DNA from 3 places in the Streptomyces sp. NPDC006602 genome. Region 2 is predicted to be linked to each of the others. Evidence: riboswitches for the same ligand, from Rfam matches in the RefSeq annotation. Region 2 holds a riboswitch; each other region holds the start of a gene.
The links. A riboswitch is a leader RNA that binds a small molecule or an ion and turns the genes downstream of it on or off. The one in region 2 is predicted to bind cyclic di-AMP.
Positions count from the first base shown of each region.

Region 1: linked by a shared signal. The riboswitch ahead of ACFYO2_RS07975 (C40 family peptidase) and the one ahead of ACFYO2_RS26345 (transglycosylase family protein) in region 2 are both predicted to bind cyclic di-AMP.
Region 3: linked by a shared signal. The riboswitch ahead of ACFYO2_RS35295 (peptidoglycan DD-metalloendopeptidase family protein) and the one ahead of ACFYO2_RS26345 (transglycosylase family protein) in region 2 are both predicted to bind cyclic di-AMP.

Region 1 covers NZ_JBIAHG010000002.1:722,585-726,938, reverse strand. Annotated here, with positions in the region: gene ACFYO2_RS08000 (8-amino-7-oxononanoate synthase) at 1-365, shown strand, start outside; gene ACFYO2_RS07995 (DUF397 domain-containing protein) at 439-669, opposite strand; gene ACFYO2_RS07990 (helix-turn-helix domain-containing protein) at 679-1,539, opposite strand; gene ACFYO2_RS07985 (ATP-binding protein) at 1,754-2,212, shown strand; gene ACFYO2_RS07980 (DUF6328 family protein) at 2,256-2,822, opposite strand; gene ACFYO2_RS07975 (C40 family peptidase) at 2,924-3,397, opposite strand; cyclic di-AMP (ydaO/yuaA leader) riboswitch at 3,401-3,602, opposite strand; gene ACFYO2_RS07970 (hypothetical protein) at 3,946-4,251, opposite strand; gene ACFYO2_RS07965 (ATP-dependent Clp protease proteolytic subunit) at 4,259-4,354, opposite strand, start outside.
Region 2 covers NZ_JBIAHG010000011.1:92,123-96,476, forward strand. Annotated here, with positions in the region: gene ACFYO2_RS26330 (nucleoside triphosphate pyrophosphohydrolase) at 1-196, shown strand, start outside; gene ACFYO2_RS26335 (cytochrome P450) at 193-1,464, shown strand; gene ACFYO2_RS26340 (transglycosylase family protein) at 1,628-2,641, shown strand; cyclic di-AMP (ydaO/yuaA leader) riboswitch at 2,836-3,004, shown strand; gene ACFYO2_RS26345 (transglycosylase family protein) at 3,008-3,691, shown strand; gene eno (phosphopyruvate hydratase) at 3,980-4,354, shown strand, end outside.
Region 3 covers NZ_JBIAHG010000021.1:28,488-32,841, forward strand. Annotated here, with positions in the region: gene ACFYO2_RS35290 (DUF6250 domain-containing protein) at 1-701, opposite strand, end outside; gene ACFYO2_RS35295 (peptidoglycan DD-metalloendopeptidase family protein) at 915-1,901, opposite strand; cyclic di-AMP (ydaO/yuaA leader) riboswitch at 1,906-2,063, opposite strand; gene ACFYO2_RS35300 (alpha-galactosidase) at 2,371-4,354, opposite strand, start outside.

The DNA of each region.
Region 1 (4,354 bases), on a different contig from region 2:
TCTTCGACACCGGCCTCGCCCCCGCGGCGGCGGGCGCGGCCCTGGCCGCCCTGGGCCTGCTGCGCCGCGAGCCGGAGCGGGCGGCGCGAGCGCGCGCGGTCGCCGCCGACCTGTACGCACGCCTGAGCGCCGCGGGTCTGGAGGCGGTACGTCCGGACGCCGCGGTCGTCTCCGTGCGCGCACCGTCCCCGGAGGGGGCCGTGCGCTGGGCGGCCGACTGCCGTGCGCAGGGGCTGGCCGTGGGCTGCTTCCGTCCTCCTTCCGTGCCCGACGGCGTCTCCCGGCTGAGGCTGACCGCCCGCGCGGACCTCTCCGACGGGCAGATCGAACGTGCTGTACGGGTGATCGGCGAGACGCGACCGTGAGTCGCGGGACGGCGCGCATCCTCAGGCTCTCTCGCGGGTGCCACGGCCGTGCGTCGCGCGACGGCGGAACCGGTCAGATGTGGTGCACCGCGGCCGTGAAGCCCGCCCAGCTCTCGGGGGAGAAGAGCAGCGCGGGTCCGGCCGGGTTCTTCGAGTCGCGCACGGCGAGCAGTCCGGCCGGGCGTCCGGCCACGAGCCGGGCGGTCTCGACGCAGTTGTTCGCTCCCGTGCTGTAACTGCTGCGCAGCCACCGCGGGCCGGGCAGATCGGTACTGGAAGGTACGTGCCGAGGCAGGGCAGACATGGTGCCTCCTTACGCGCCGTCACCTATAGCGGCGATGTAGTCCAACGAGTCCTCGGGCGAAAGGGCGTGGAACCGAAGGGCGTTGAAGGCCTCGGTGTAAGCCTGGAGGTCTTCTTTCCGTTCGAGGTAGAGGCTACTCGTCAAGTGGTCGAGAACAACCACATCCAGATCAGATGTGCGCGAAAATGAGAAGATAACGAAAGGCCCGGTGACACCGATGTGCGCGCCGGCCGCGAACGGCAGTACCTGCAGGCGCACTTGGGGCAGCCGCACCGCCTCGACCAGTCGTGCCAGCTGCCGCGCCATGATGTCGGGGCCGCCGACCTCCCGCCGCAGCACGGCCTCGTCCAGAACGGCGCTCAACTCCAGCGGCGGATGCGAACGCAGCACGTCCTGCCGGGCCAGGCGCACTTCGACCAGGGCGTCGAGACGCTCGTCGTCCAGCCCGTCCACCGCGGCCTTCGTCACCGCCCGGGCGTACTCCGCCGTCTGCAGCAGGCCGGGCACCACCGAGGTCTCCAGCGTGCGCATCGCGCTGGCCTGCGACTCCAGGCTGATGAAATCCCGGTAGGTCGGCGGCAGCACACCTCGGTACGCCTGCCACCAGTGGTGGCGGCCGCCACCCTCGCCGGAGCCCGCCAACATCAGGAGCAGCTCGCGCAGTTGGGAGTCGTGCACCCCGTAGGCGTCGAGCAGTAACCGCACATCGGCCGGTTTCACCCCGCTCGCGCCGGTCTCGATCCGGCTCACTTTCGACTGGTGCCAGCCCACCAGCAGGGCCGCCTCACCACTCGTGAGCCCCGCACCGGTGCGCAGCGCACGCAGTTCGGCGCCCAGCTTCCGGCGGCGCACCGCGGGACCGTGCTGCATGGGGCTACTCCTTACTCCAACCAAGGCACCCAAATACGGTCTGCCGTCGCAGAGTTCACCGCTTCGAGCGACAGATATATGCACATCTTGGTGGATCGCCACCCGTGACCGCCCCGGTAATGGCACTCTGGCCGCGAAGCACCAGTCCGGGACCGTACTCGAACCTCCGCCTTCGCGTCGGACTGCGGTACCGCGGGGAAGGGACGACGTCGTCATGGCAGACCACCTGGAATCATCCGTCACTCTGCCGAGCGTTCCCGCCTCGGTCTCCGCCGCCCGCTCCTACGTGCTCACAGCTCTGGCGGAATGGGGTCTGCCGGCGGACACGGACGTAGCCGAGACCATCCGCCTCATCGTCTCCGAACTCGCCACCAACGCCGTACAGCACACCCTCGGGCAGTCACCCACCTTCACGGTGGACATCGCGCTCGACCGTGACGAGCACCTGCGCATCGGTGTCACCGACAGCCACCCGCGCTTCCCGAAACGACTGCCCGCCGCCGTCCAGCAGGACAACGGCCGCGGCATGGTGATCATCCGCTGGCTGACCGCGGAGTGCGGCGGCAAGCTCAGAGTCCGGCCCACCCGCGAGGGGGGCAAGACCGTCTTCATCGAGCTGCCGTGGACGGTGCCGGCCCAGCCGGTGCCGGCGGCGGGCCAGCAGGAGCCGTAGCGCTCACGGCGCCGGCCGCGTGCTCCCCAGGGGCGTCAGGAGGTCACCGGCGGCGCGCCGAGAGGTCTCGGTGGGGTACTCCTCCTCGGACCGCCGTGGGCTGCGGCCTGACGGCCGTCCGGTGCGCGTCGGCCCGTACGGCCCGCCGTACCAGCCGGGGAAGCAGCCACCACAGGCCCAGGCACACCAGCAGGGTCGCCCCGCCCGCGGCCAGCCCTCCGGCCCGGCCGGTCGTCACGTCCACCACGAGCAGCACCGACCCGGTGAACGCGAACACCAGCACCCCCATGCCGAGGGTGGCGAGCCGCGAGGAGACCTGGACTATGCGGGGCTTGGCGCCCTTCTGGAAGAGCGAGCGATGCAGGGCGGCGGGCGCGGTGAACAGCGCCGCCGCGAGGACCGCCAGCAGCAGCGTGACGACGTACGTCGTGCGCTGGACCGTGTCGAGCGACGGGAAGCGCGGCGTGAAGGCGAGGGTCAGCAGGAACGCGAAGAGGATCTGCACCCCGGTCTGGGTGACGCGCAGTTCCTGGAGCAGTTCGCCGAAATTGCGGTCGGCGCGCTCCAGCGGGGTCTCGTTGCGTGCGGTGCAGGGACGGTGGTCGGCCATGGATGAACGAGTAACCATCTCAGCCCGTGTCACGCGTCCCGCGGGGCCCCAACAGGGGACGGCGGCGGGTCAGGTCGCCGCCGCCCCCGAGGGTGGGTGGGTCACTTGACCCGGCCGTACCAGACGCTCTTGGTCCAGAGCTTCTGCAGTCGCACCACGTCCCCGGTCTTCGGGGCGTGCCAGATCTTCCCCTTCCCGGCGTAGATGCCGACGTGGTAGACGCTCGACCCCGAGTGGAAGAACACCAGGTCTCCCGCCTTGCGGCTCTTCGAGGAGATGTGGTGCGTCTTGTTGTACTGCTGGGCCGCCGTACGAGGCAGCTTCTTGCCCGCCTTCTTGAACGAGTACAGCGTGAGCCCTGAGCAGTCGAACCGGCGTGGTCCGGTGGCGCCGTACCTGTACGGGGAGCCCTTCTTGGACGCGGCGATCTGAAGTGCCTTCGTCGCCGGCGTGGCGGCCGCGGCGTCGGAGGCGACACCCGGGACCACGACGGAGCCGCCCACCGCGGCGAGGGTGAGGGCCGAGGCCGTACCGGCCCGGACCATGAGCGACGGGACACGATTGAGCGCAGTCATGCGCAACCCTTCGTCAGCCGCCTGTGAAGGATGACCTGTCGGATTCGGGCTGGCGAAGTTGCCCGGCCGCTGCTGCGGCTTCACCCCAAGGGCAGCTCGGCGCGGTCATGGCGTGACCGTTCCGGCGACCCGTCGTGCTTGGGTCCTCCACTCCTGCCGATCCACTTCTGTCGACCTGTCATCCGGGCAGCGGCAGGACTCGGCGTCCGCCCGGATCGCCCCGCCGTTGTGACGGGGTCTTGTCGTCAGACAGGGATCTTGGCTCAGGGATGTCCGAAAATCCCAACGGAACCGATGGTTTGTGTTGTTACTCACCACTCACCCGTTCGGGTGGACACCCCCGTGTTCGAGAGGGCGTCCAGGGGCCCGAGGGCCCCCCGACCAGCACCGGAACGACTCATTCCGCCCTGGGCCTACGCGCGTTGCGCAACTTGAGCGGGCCTGAAAATGGACGCGCGACTACGCCAAGAGGTGGTACACCGTTTGGTCCGTTTCGGCGCCGGTCCGGACGCTCCATCAGGAGGCGGACCGGACCGGCTGTGGGTGCGTCAACTGTCGGTGGGCGGCGGCAGCGTGACGCGGGCCGTGCGGCGCTCCCCGTCCAGCACGCGCAGCGCACGCGCCAGCGTGTCGGCGTGCACCTCGGTCTCGCCCCGACGGTGCATCAGCGCCAGTGCGTCCCGCAGCTCGGCCGCCTTGGTGACCAGCGCCTGCGCGGCCCGCAGTCCGCGGTACGTGTCGCCGTGGCGGGCCGGGTTGATCCGGCCGAGCAGGTCCACCACGTCGAGGTAACGGTCGATCAGTTCGCCCTCGGCGCGCGTCAGGGCCGGCAACGGTGGCAGGTCGGGCAACATCGACGGCTCACCCCTCGGCGCGAGTGGGGCGCGAGCCCTTGCGGCTCGGGATGACGCGGTCCGCCAGCCCGTACTCCAGCGCCTCCTGCGCGGTGAAGATCTT
Region 2 (4,354 bases):
GCTGGCCTCACGCGTCCGCACGGCGGGCCTCGAGGTCCCGCTCCCGACCGGCGAGGGCATCGGCTACGAGCTGCTCGCGCTGGCGGTACGGGCGGAGGCGGACGGGGTGGATCCGGAGGCGGCGTTGCGGGCGGCGGCTCGGGCGTACCGGGACGCGATCAGACAGACGGAGACGCGGTCGGAGTCGGCGGAGTGACCAACCAGCCCACGCCGCCCGCCCCCACTCCCGCCCTCTTCTCCTGGGAGTTCGCGACGGACCCCTACCCCGCCTACGCCTGGCTCCGCGAAAACGCCCCCGTCCACAAGACCGAACTCCCCAGCGGCGTGGAGGCCTGGCTGGTCACCCGTTACGCCGACGCCAAGCAGGCCCTCGCCGACCCGCGCCTGTCCAAGAACCCCGCGCATCACGACGAGCCCGCGCACGCCAAGGGCAAGACCGGCATCCCCGGGGAGCGCAAGGCCGAGTTGATGACGCATCTGCTCAACATCGACCCGCCGGACCACACGCGGCTGCGTCGGCTCGTATCCAAGGCGTTCACCCCGAGACGCGTCGCCGAATTCGCGCCCCGCGTGCAGGAGTTGACCGACCACCTCATCGACCAGTTCGCCGACAAGGGCAGCGCCGACCTCATCCACGACTTCGCCTTCCCGCTCCCCATCTACGCGATCTGCGACCTGCTCGGGGTCCCCCGCGCGGACCAGGACGACTTCCGCGACTGGGCGGGCATGATGATCCGGCACGGGGGCGGACCGCGTGGCGGGGTCGCACGGTCGGTGAAGAAGATGCGCGGCTATCTCGCCGAGCTCATCCACCGCAAGCGCGAGGCCCTTACGGCCCAGAGCACCCCCGGTGAGGACCTCATCTCCGGTCTGATCCGGGCCTCCGACCACGGCGAGCACCTCACCGAGAACGAGGCCGCGGCCATGGCCTTCATCCTCCTGTTCGCGGGATTCGAGACCACCGTCAACCTCATCGGCAACGGCACCTACGCCCTCCTGACCCACCCCGAGCAGCGAGGCCGGCTCCAGAAGGCCCTCGCCGCCGACGACACGGCACTGCTCGAGACCGGCGTGGAGGAACTCCTCCGATACGACGGCCCCGTCGAGCTCGCCACCTGGCGGTTCGCCACCGAGCCGCTGAGCATCGGCGGGCAGGACATCGCGGCCGGCGACCCCGTCCTCGTCGTACTGGCCGCTGCCGACCGGGATCCGGAGCGGTTCGCCGATCCGGACACCCTCGACCTCTCCCGGCGTGACAACCAACACCTCGGATACGGCCACGGCATCCACTACTGCCTCGGTGCCCCCCTGGCCAGACTGGAGGGGCAGACCGCGCTCGCCACGCTGCTCACCCGCCTCCCGGACTTGCAACTCGCCGTGGATTCCGCTGATCTGCGGTGGCGGGGCGGTCTCATCATGCGCGGACTGCGGACGTTGCCCGTCGAGTTCACGCCGCGTGTATGACTGCGCTCACCTGCGTAAAGCTGACCCACCCTCAACTCTGTGATCTTCACGTGATCTACGCGGCATTAACTTGTGACAAGTGATCGGCTGCCTATACGTTCACGGATCAGCGCGGCGCCTCACCCGCCGCGCTGGTCACTGTTGCCTCGCGAAAGGTCTCCGCATGCTCTCCGGGAACGGCCGCCATCGTCGCCCCCGCCAGGCTCCGGCCATCCTCGTCGCGGCCGGAGTGACCGGCTCCGCCATCGCGATCCCGCTCCTCGGTGCCACCGGCGCCAGCGCGGCGACCGGCACCACGTGGGACCAGGTGGCCAACTGCGAGACGGGCGGCTCCTGGAGCCAGGACAAAGGCGACGGGTACTACGGCGGACTGCACATCGCCCAGGAGGACTGGGAGCAGTACAGCGGCCTCGACTTCGCCTCGAGCCCCGACCAGGCCAGCCGCTCCCAGCAGATAGCCGTCGCCGAGAAGATCCTCGCGGCCAAGGGCGTGGGCTACTGGTCCACCTGCGGTCTGCTCAACGGCCTCAGCAAGGACTCGGGGGCGGCCGACGTCGACACGGGCGTGGCGGACGAGGTGACCTCGGGCGCCGACGAATCGTCCGGCTCGACCGGCTTGTCCGACTCCTCCCGATCGTCGGCCGACTCGCCCGGTGACACGTCTTCGGATGCGCCTTCGTCGTCCGCGTCGACCTCTCCGTCCGACGCCCGGTCGAATTCTTCCGGGAAGGCCGACAAGACCGGCGAGGGCGACAACCCGGCCAAGTCCGACACCTCGGCCGATTCCGACTCGACCCCCAGTGCCTCGCCGGACTCCGGCGGCGACTCCACAGGCGCGCCGAAACAGGACGACTCGGACAACTTCTGGCAAGAGGGCGGCTCTTCGGCCCTCGTCGACACCGGCGCCCTCGTCGCGGGCAAGCACCGCGGCGGCAGCGCCGACGAGACCGCGGTCGGCACCGACACCGCCAGTGCCGACACGAGCGCCTCCGGCGGCCGGCACGCCGCCCGCGCGGACTCGTACACCGTCCGCCCCGGAGACACTCTCGCGTCCATCGCCGACTCCCTTGACCTCGAAGGCGGGTGGCGTGAGCTCTACGCGGAGAACAAGCAGGCGATCGGCGCCGACCCGAGTGTCATCGCGCCCGGTCAGACCCTCATCGTAGGTATCGAATAGGGCGAAAACGAGCGGGAGTTCGCGCCGCATTTCGCGCTGAATGTCCGGTTCGGTGAAAGTGTGGGATGACTCTCAGAAGCCCTGATCGTCTTTGAAATTCCGCGGATCGCGTGTCTACCGTCAGGACCGCTCGCCAACACGAGCCCCGACTGCCGCAACGCCGAATCCTGCCAGCGGCCGTACGGGAACAGTCGTCGCGTAAAGCGCCGTAGGCAGGAGCGGGGGACCCAAGGTAAGTGCCGGGACCAGCAGTTGAAGCTGGCTCCGGCTTGGGGTGAAGCCATGTTCCGCAAGGGACGTGGCCGGGCAACTCAACCGGCCCGAACCCGACAGCTCACCTCGCAGGCGTCGGTGAGGGGATCCACCATGCTGTTTTCCGGCAAGGGCAAGCACCGCCGTCCGTCCAAGGCCACTCGTGCCATCGCCATCGCCGGTGTCACCGGTGCCGCCGTCGCCGCCCCGCTGATGGCGGCCGGCAACGCCTCCGCCGCCACCGCCTCCGAGTGGGACGCCGTGGCCCAGTGCGAGTCCGGCGGCAACTGGTCCATCAACACCGGCAACGGCTACTACGGCGGTCTCCAGTTCTCCGCCTCCACCTGGGCCGCGTACGGCGGCACGCAGTACGCCGCGCAGGCCAACCAGGCCTCCAAGTCCCAGCAGATCGCCGTCGCCGAGAAGGTCCTCGCCTCCCAGGGCAAGGGCGCCTGGCCGAACTGCGGCGTGAACCTGTCGAGCTCCGCCTACAACGGCAGCGCCGACACCTCGTCGAACACCTCCAGCGGCTCCTCGGGGACCACGACCCGTTCCACCGAGCAGCAGGCCTCCCGTTCCGCGGACCGCCCGGCCTCGAAGAAGACCGTCACCACCCCGACCGGCAAGAAGGTCAAGAAGGGCGACGGCGAGTACAAGGTCGTCTCCGGCGACACCCTCAGCTCCATAGCCGAGGAGAACGACGTCAAGGGCGGCTGGGCGAAGGTGTTCGAGCTGAACAAGGACATCGTCCAGGACGCCAACCTCATCTACCCGGGCCAGCAGCTGCACCTGAAGTGACACGCGGCTCGTAGCTGAACCACAGCGCTCTCCTGGACGTGGACTCCATAGTGGAGGCCTCGTGAGGGCCACCCCCGTCCCCACGGGCTCCCCGCTCCGGTGCGTCGTCCCCCGTACGCACCGGGGCGGGGCTTTTTGTGCCCCGCTTTTTGTTCCGTTCGGAAACAATTTACTTTCGGTTCTGTCCATGAGGTGGTCGACAGGCTGGCCGATCGCCCGGAGCCGGTTAGGCTCGTCTCGCAGAACCCACCGTGGTTCCGTGAGACCAGCGTCACATTGAAGAAGGAGATGCTCGTGCCGTCCATCGACGTCGTCGTAGCCCGGGAAATCCTGGACTCCCGAGGCAACCCCACGGTCGAGGTCGAGGTCGGCCTCGACGACGGCAGCACCGGCCGTGCCGCCGTTCCGTCCGGCGCCTCCACGGGCGCCTTCGAGGCCATCGAGCTCCGCGACGGTGACCCCAACCGCTACCACGGCAAGGGCGTGGAGAAGGCCGTCCTCGCCGTCATCGAGCAGATCGGCCCGGAGCTCGTCGGCTACGACGCCACCGAGCAGCGCCTGATCGACCAGGCGATGTTCGACCTGGACGCCACCGACAACAAGGGCTCGCTCGGCGCCAACGCCATCCTCGGCGTCTCGCTCGCCGTCGCCCACGCCGCCTCC
Region 3 (4,354 bases), on a different contig from region 2:
GGCAACTGCCACACCCGGAACCCACTGATACGGAAGTGGCTCCAAGTGGTCCGGAAGGCGAAGTGGCCGCTCGTGTACGGCTCCGGGTCGCTGTAGTCGAACACGAGCCGCCCGTTGTTCCACCACTGGACCATCGACCCGTCGGAGACGATCCGGACCCGGTTCGGCTCGTTCGCCACGAGCAGCGGCTCGGTGTAGTCGTGGACCAACGGCCGGACTCCCGCCTCTCCGACGTAGCGGCGCAGCCGGGTCGTGGTGTTCGTGTTGGCGCCGTAGCCGGCGTAGTACGTCTTGAGGTAGTCGTACTCCGCCAGCGCCCCGCCCCGCCGGGTGGCGAAGAGGTCGTCGGGGGAACGGACGTCGACGGCGTTCCAGAAGTTGTTGAGGTCGGACACCCGGTCGTTGACCCCGCCCGCGGACACCGGCGTGGCGGTGTACTCCAGGACGTACGGCCCTTCGAGCAGCTTCTTGAACCAGACCGTTGCGCCGGCGGGCACGTCGACCTCCAGGATCCCGCGGGTCGCGGTGACGGTTCCGCCCTTCTCGAGTTCCACCGCCCACCGGCCGAGTCCATGGCGGAAGTCGTCGTGGGCGATCAGTCGGCGGTGCCGGGGCGTGGCGCTCGCGGTGGTAGCGGGGGCGAGGGCGGCCAGGGCGGCACTTGCGGCCAGGGCTCCGAATGCTCTACGCGTGGTCGTCACGGGAGACGGCTCCTTCCGAGGGCGCAGAAAGCGCTTGCAACACTACGGAGTTCACCTTCTCCCCACCCTCCCCTCGCTGTCGACGCCCCGGGCGCCCCCGCCACAAAGCCGCAATGGAGTGATCAGGAACAAGCAAGATCAACACACCGAAGGCCGGACCCGGGGATCGGGGTCCGGCCTTCGGCAGCGTGTTCGGACAGACGGTCGGGGATGTCAGCCGACGGCGACGCCCTTCGAGCGGAGGTAGGCGACCGGGTCCACGTCCGAGCCGTAGTCCGGCGTGGTGCGGATCTCGAAGTGCAGGTGCGGGCCGGTCACGTTGCCGGTCGCGCCGGAGAGGCCGAGCTGCTGACCGGCCGTCACGGACTGGCCGCTCGAGACGGAGAGCGAGGACAGGTGGGCGTACTGCGCGTAGTAGCCGTCGGCGAGCCTGATGACGACCTGGTTGCCGTACGCGCCGCCCCAGCCCGCGGAGACGACCGTGCCCGCGCCCACGGCCTTGAGGGAGGTGCCGGTCGGGACGACGAAGTCGACGCCGGTGTGGTAGCCGCTGGACCACATGCTGCCCGCCACGTGGTAGCCGGTGCCGACGGAGGCACCGCTCACCGGAAGGGTGAAGCCGCTGGAGGTGCCGGCGTTGTCGGCGCTCTGGGTGGCCGCCTCGGTCTTCGACGAGGAGGAAGCCCCGGAGGGGGACGACTTCGACGAAGCGGACGAATCCGATGAACCAGACGAAGACGACGACTTGGACGAGGAGGAAGAGCCCGAGGAGGACGACGACTTGGGGGTGCTCGTCGTGGCCTTCCTGCCGATCGAGAGCTTCAGACCGGGGTGGATCAGCGACGGGTTGCCACCGACGGCCTCGCGGTTGTCGGAGTAGAGCTTCTGCCAGCCACCGCTGACATTCTGCTCGTCCGCGATCTTCGCGAGGTAGTCACCGGCCTGCACGGAGTAGATCTTCCTACCCGATGCCTGCGCGGACGCCTGCTTTTCGGCCGTCGTCTTTTCAGCCACCTTCTTCACCGTGGTCGGAACGGACGACTGAACGGCCTTTTCCGATACGGACTGCGGAGTGGCGGCGTGCGCGCCGGTGGCCCCGAGAAGCGGCAGGGCGAGTGCGGCGCCGCCGGTTCCGGCGACGGCGATGGAGCGGGTGAAACGCTGGGACTTCGGGCGGCGATGCTTACCCTTCGCGGGCATGACGAATTCCTCTCCGGCGCCTGCGAGGTGAGCTGTCGGGTGCGGACTGGAGATGCCCGGCCGTACCGAAGCACGACTTAACCCCTAGCCGTTCCGGAGACCGGAACAGGCGGTTCTACCTGTGGGTCCCCCGCTCCTGCCATGTACGGGTGAGTGTGTGCGGGCTCCGGGCGGCGGCAGGATTGGGCGTCCGTCCGGATGGGTGGTGAACGTAAGCGACCAAGACGCAAAGGGACAAGTAAGTGGTTGCCCGTGAATGCGTTTCTGTTGGCCACCTGAGAGAATTCCCTGTCACCCTGTGTGCATTAGGGACTGACCCTCTTAACCAAACCCCCTTGAAAAGACCATTGATTACGTGAACATGACGGGCGACGCACGGTCACGAATATGACCCTCCTCACGTGGCCCCTCCTCAGGCCCCTTTATTGCATGCGGAGTTGGAACGAAGGTGCTAATTCGGACAGAAGCCTTAGATGCGACGCAGTCGGATAACCGTCGCATCGAAGTCACCGCGCAGTCCCGTCCGCAGTCCGTGATGCAGCAGTACGGCACCTCTGTGAACTTCGCCCGTTTCATGGCATTCGTACGATGCTGTCGGGTCGAGGCCGTGCAACCGCAGCGTCGGCACGGGCTCGCCGTAATGCTGCGCCTGGAGCCAGGCGAGGACGACGGCCTCGTCGCCGAGGACGTACTGCACCGCGCTCAGCCCGCCCTGCGGAGGCCGCAGCCGGTAGAGGTCGCCGCGCTGCACGAGGGGCCGGATCTCCTTGTAGAGATCCACCCAGTCACGGGCCTCGGCGAGCTCCTCCTCGGTCCACTCGGCGAGGTCTCCGCCGACGCCGAGCACCCCGGCCATGGCGCTCACGAAACGGAAACGCAGCGAGCTGACCCTGCCGTTGAGCTGGTTGTTGGGGCTGTCGGTGACCCAGGCGGCCATGACGCGCGCCGGGTGGATCTGACTGAAGCCGTGCTGGATGACGAGCCGGTCGAGCGGGTCGGTGTTGTCCGAGGTCCACACCTGGTCCGTACGGCTCATCACGCCGAGGTCGATCCGGCCGCCGCCGCCCGAGCAGGACTCGAAGGCGACGCCCGGGTGGGCGGCCCGCAGCCGGTCCAACAGGCGGTACAGCGCGTGCACATGATCGACCCACAGGCGCTGCGGGTAGGGCTCGCCGGGCCAGCCCGCGTCGGTGAAGCAGCGATTGAAGTCCCACTTCACGTAGTCGATCGGGGCGCTGGACAGGAGCGCGTGGAGCTGCTCCCAGAGGTACTCCTGGACGTCCTCGCGCGCGAGGTTCAGTACGAGTTGATTGCGCAGCTCTGTCCGCTTTCGCCCTGCCTGGTGCTGGACCCAGTCCGGATGGGCCCGGTAGAGCTCGCTGTCCGGATTGACCATCTCGGGCTCCACCCAGATGCCGAACCGCATGCCGAGCGCGTGCACGTAGTCGCCCAGCGGCTTGAGGCCGCCGGGGAAGCGGTCCGGATTGGGCTGCCAGTCGCCGAGCCCGGCGCGGTCGCTGGTGCGGGATCCGAACCAGCCGTCGTCCACGACGAACAGCTCGACGCCGATCGCCGCGGCCCGCCGGGCCAGCACGCCCTGCTGCTCCTCGGAGATGTCGAACTCCGTGGCCTCCCAGGAGTTGAACAGCACCGGCCGGTCCTGGTCCGCGTCCGGGATCACATACGCACGCTGGTAGGCGTGCCAGGCCCGGCTCGCCCCGCCGAAGCCGCCCTCGCTCCACAGACCGGCGAAGACAGGCGTCGTGAAGGACTCCCCCGCCGCCAGCCGCAGCAGGCCTGAGTCGTCGTACCCGGCCCCGCCGGTGACCTGCACGCGCGCGTCGGGGAGTTGGGCCACGGCGATCCGCCAGGACCCGGACCAGCCGAGGGCGCAGCCGTAGACCTCGCCGCGCTCCTCGGTCGCGTCGGTGTCGAGGGCGACCCAGGGCAGGTGCTGGTGCCCGGTGTGGCCGCGGCGGCTGCCGATCACCTTCTCACCGTAGGTGAGGGGGGAACGTACGAGCCGGGACTCGGCGGCCCAGCGGCCGTGCAGCTGGGACAGCCGCCAGCCGTCGCGGTGGGGCAGCGTCCAGACGGCGGAGTCGGCGCGCAGGAGTTCCACGGCGGGCCCGTCGTTGTCGAGGGTCACCCAGCGTTCGAGGACGTCGCCCCGCATCCGGTAGTGCAGCGTGATCGCCAGCCCGCCGTCACGGAACCGCAGCCGCAGTTCGTCGTCCGCCATCTCGTACGCCTCGAAGCTCCACTCGGTGCCGCGCCCCTCCTCCGTGCGCACCGACAGGGCGGGCCGAACGAAGCGGGGGCCGCCCTCGACGGGGTACTCCTCGCGGCCGTCGAGCGGGGACTCGAAGGGCCAGTAGTCGGGCAGGGGGCGGACGGCGAGGGCCTCGGCGTCGGCGAGTGCGATGCGCGGTCCCCAGTGGAGGTGCAGCAGC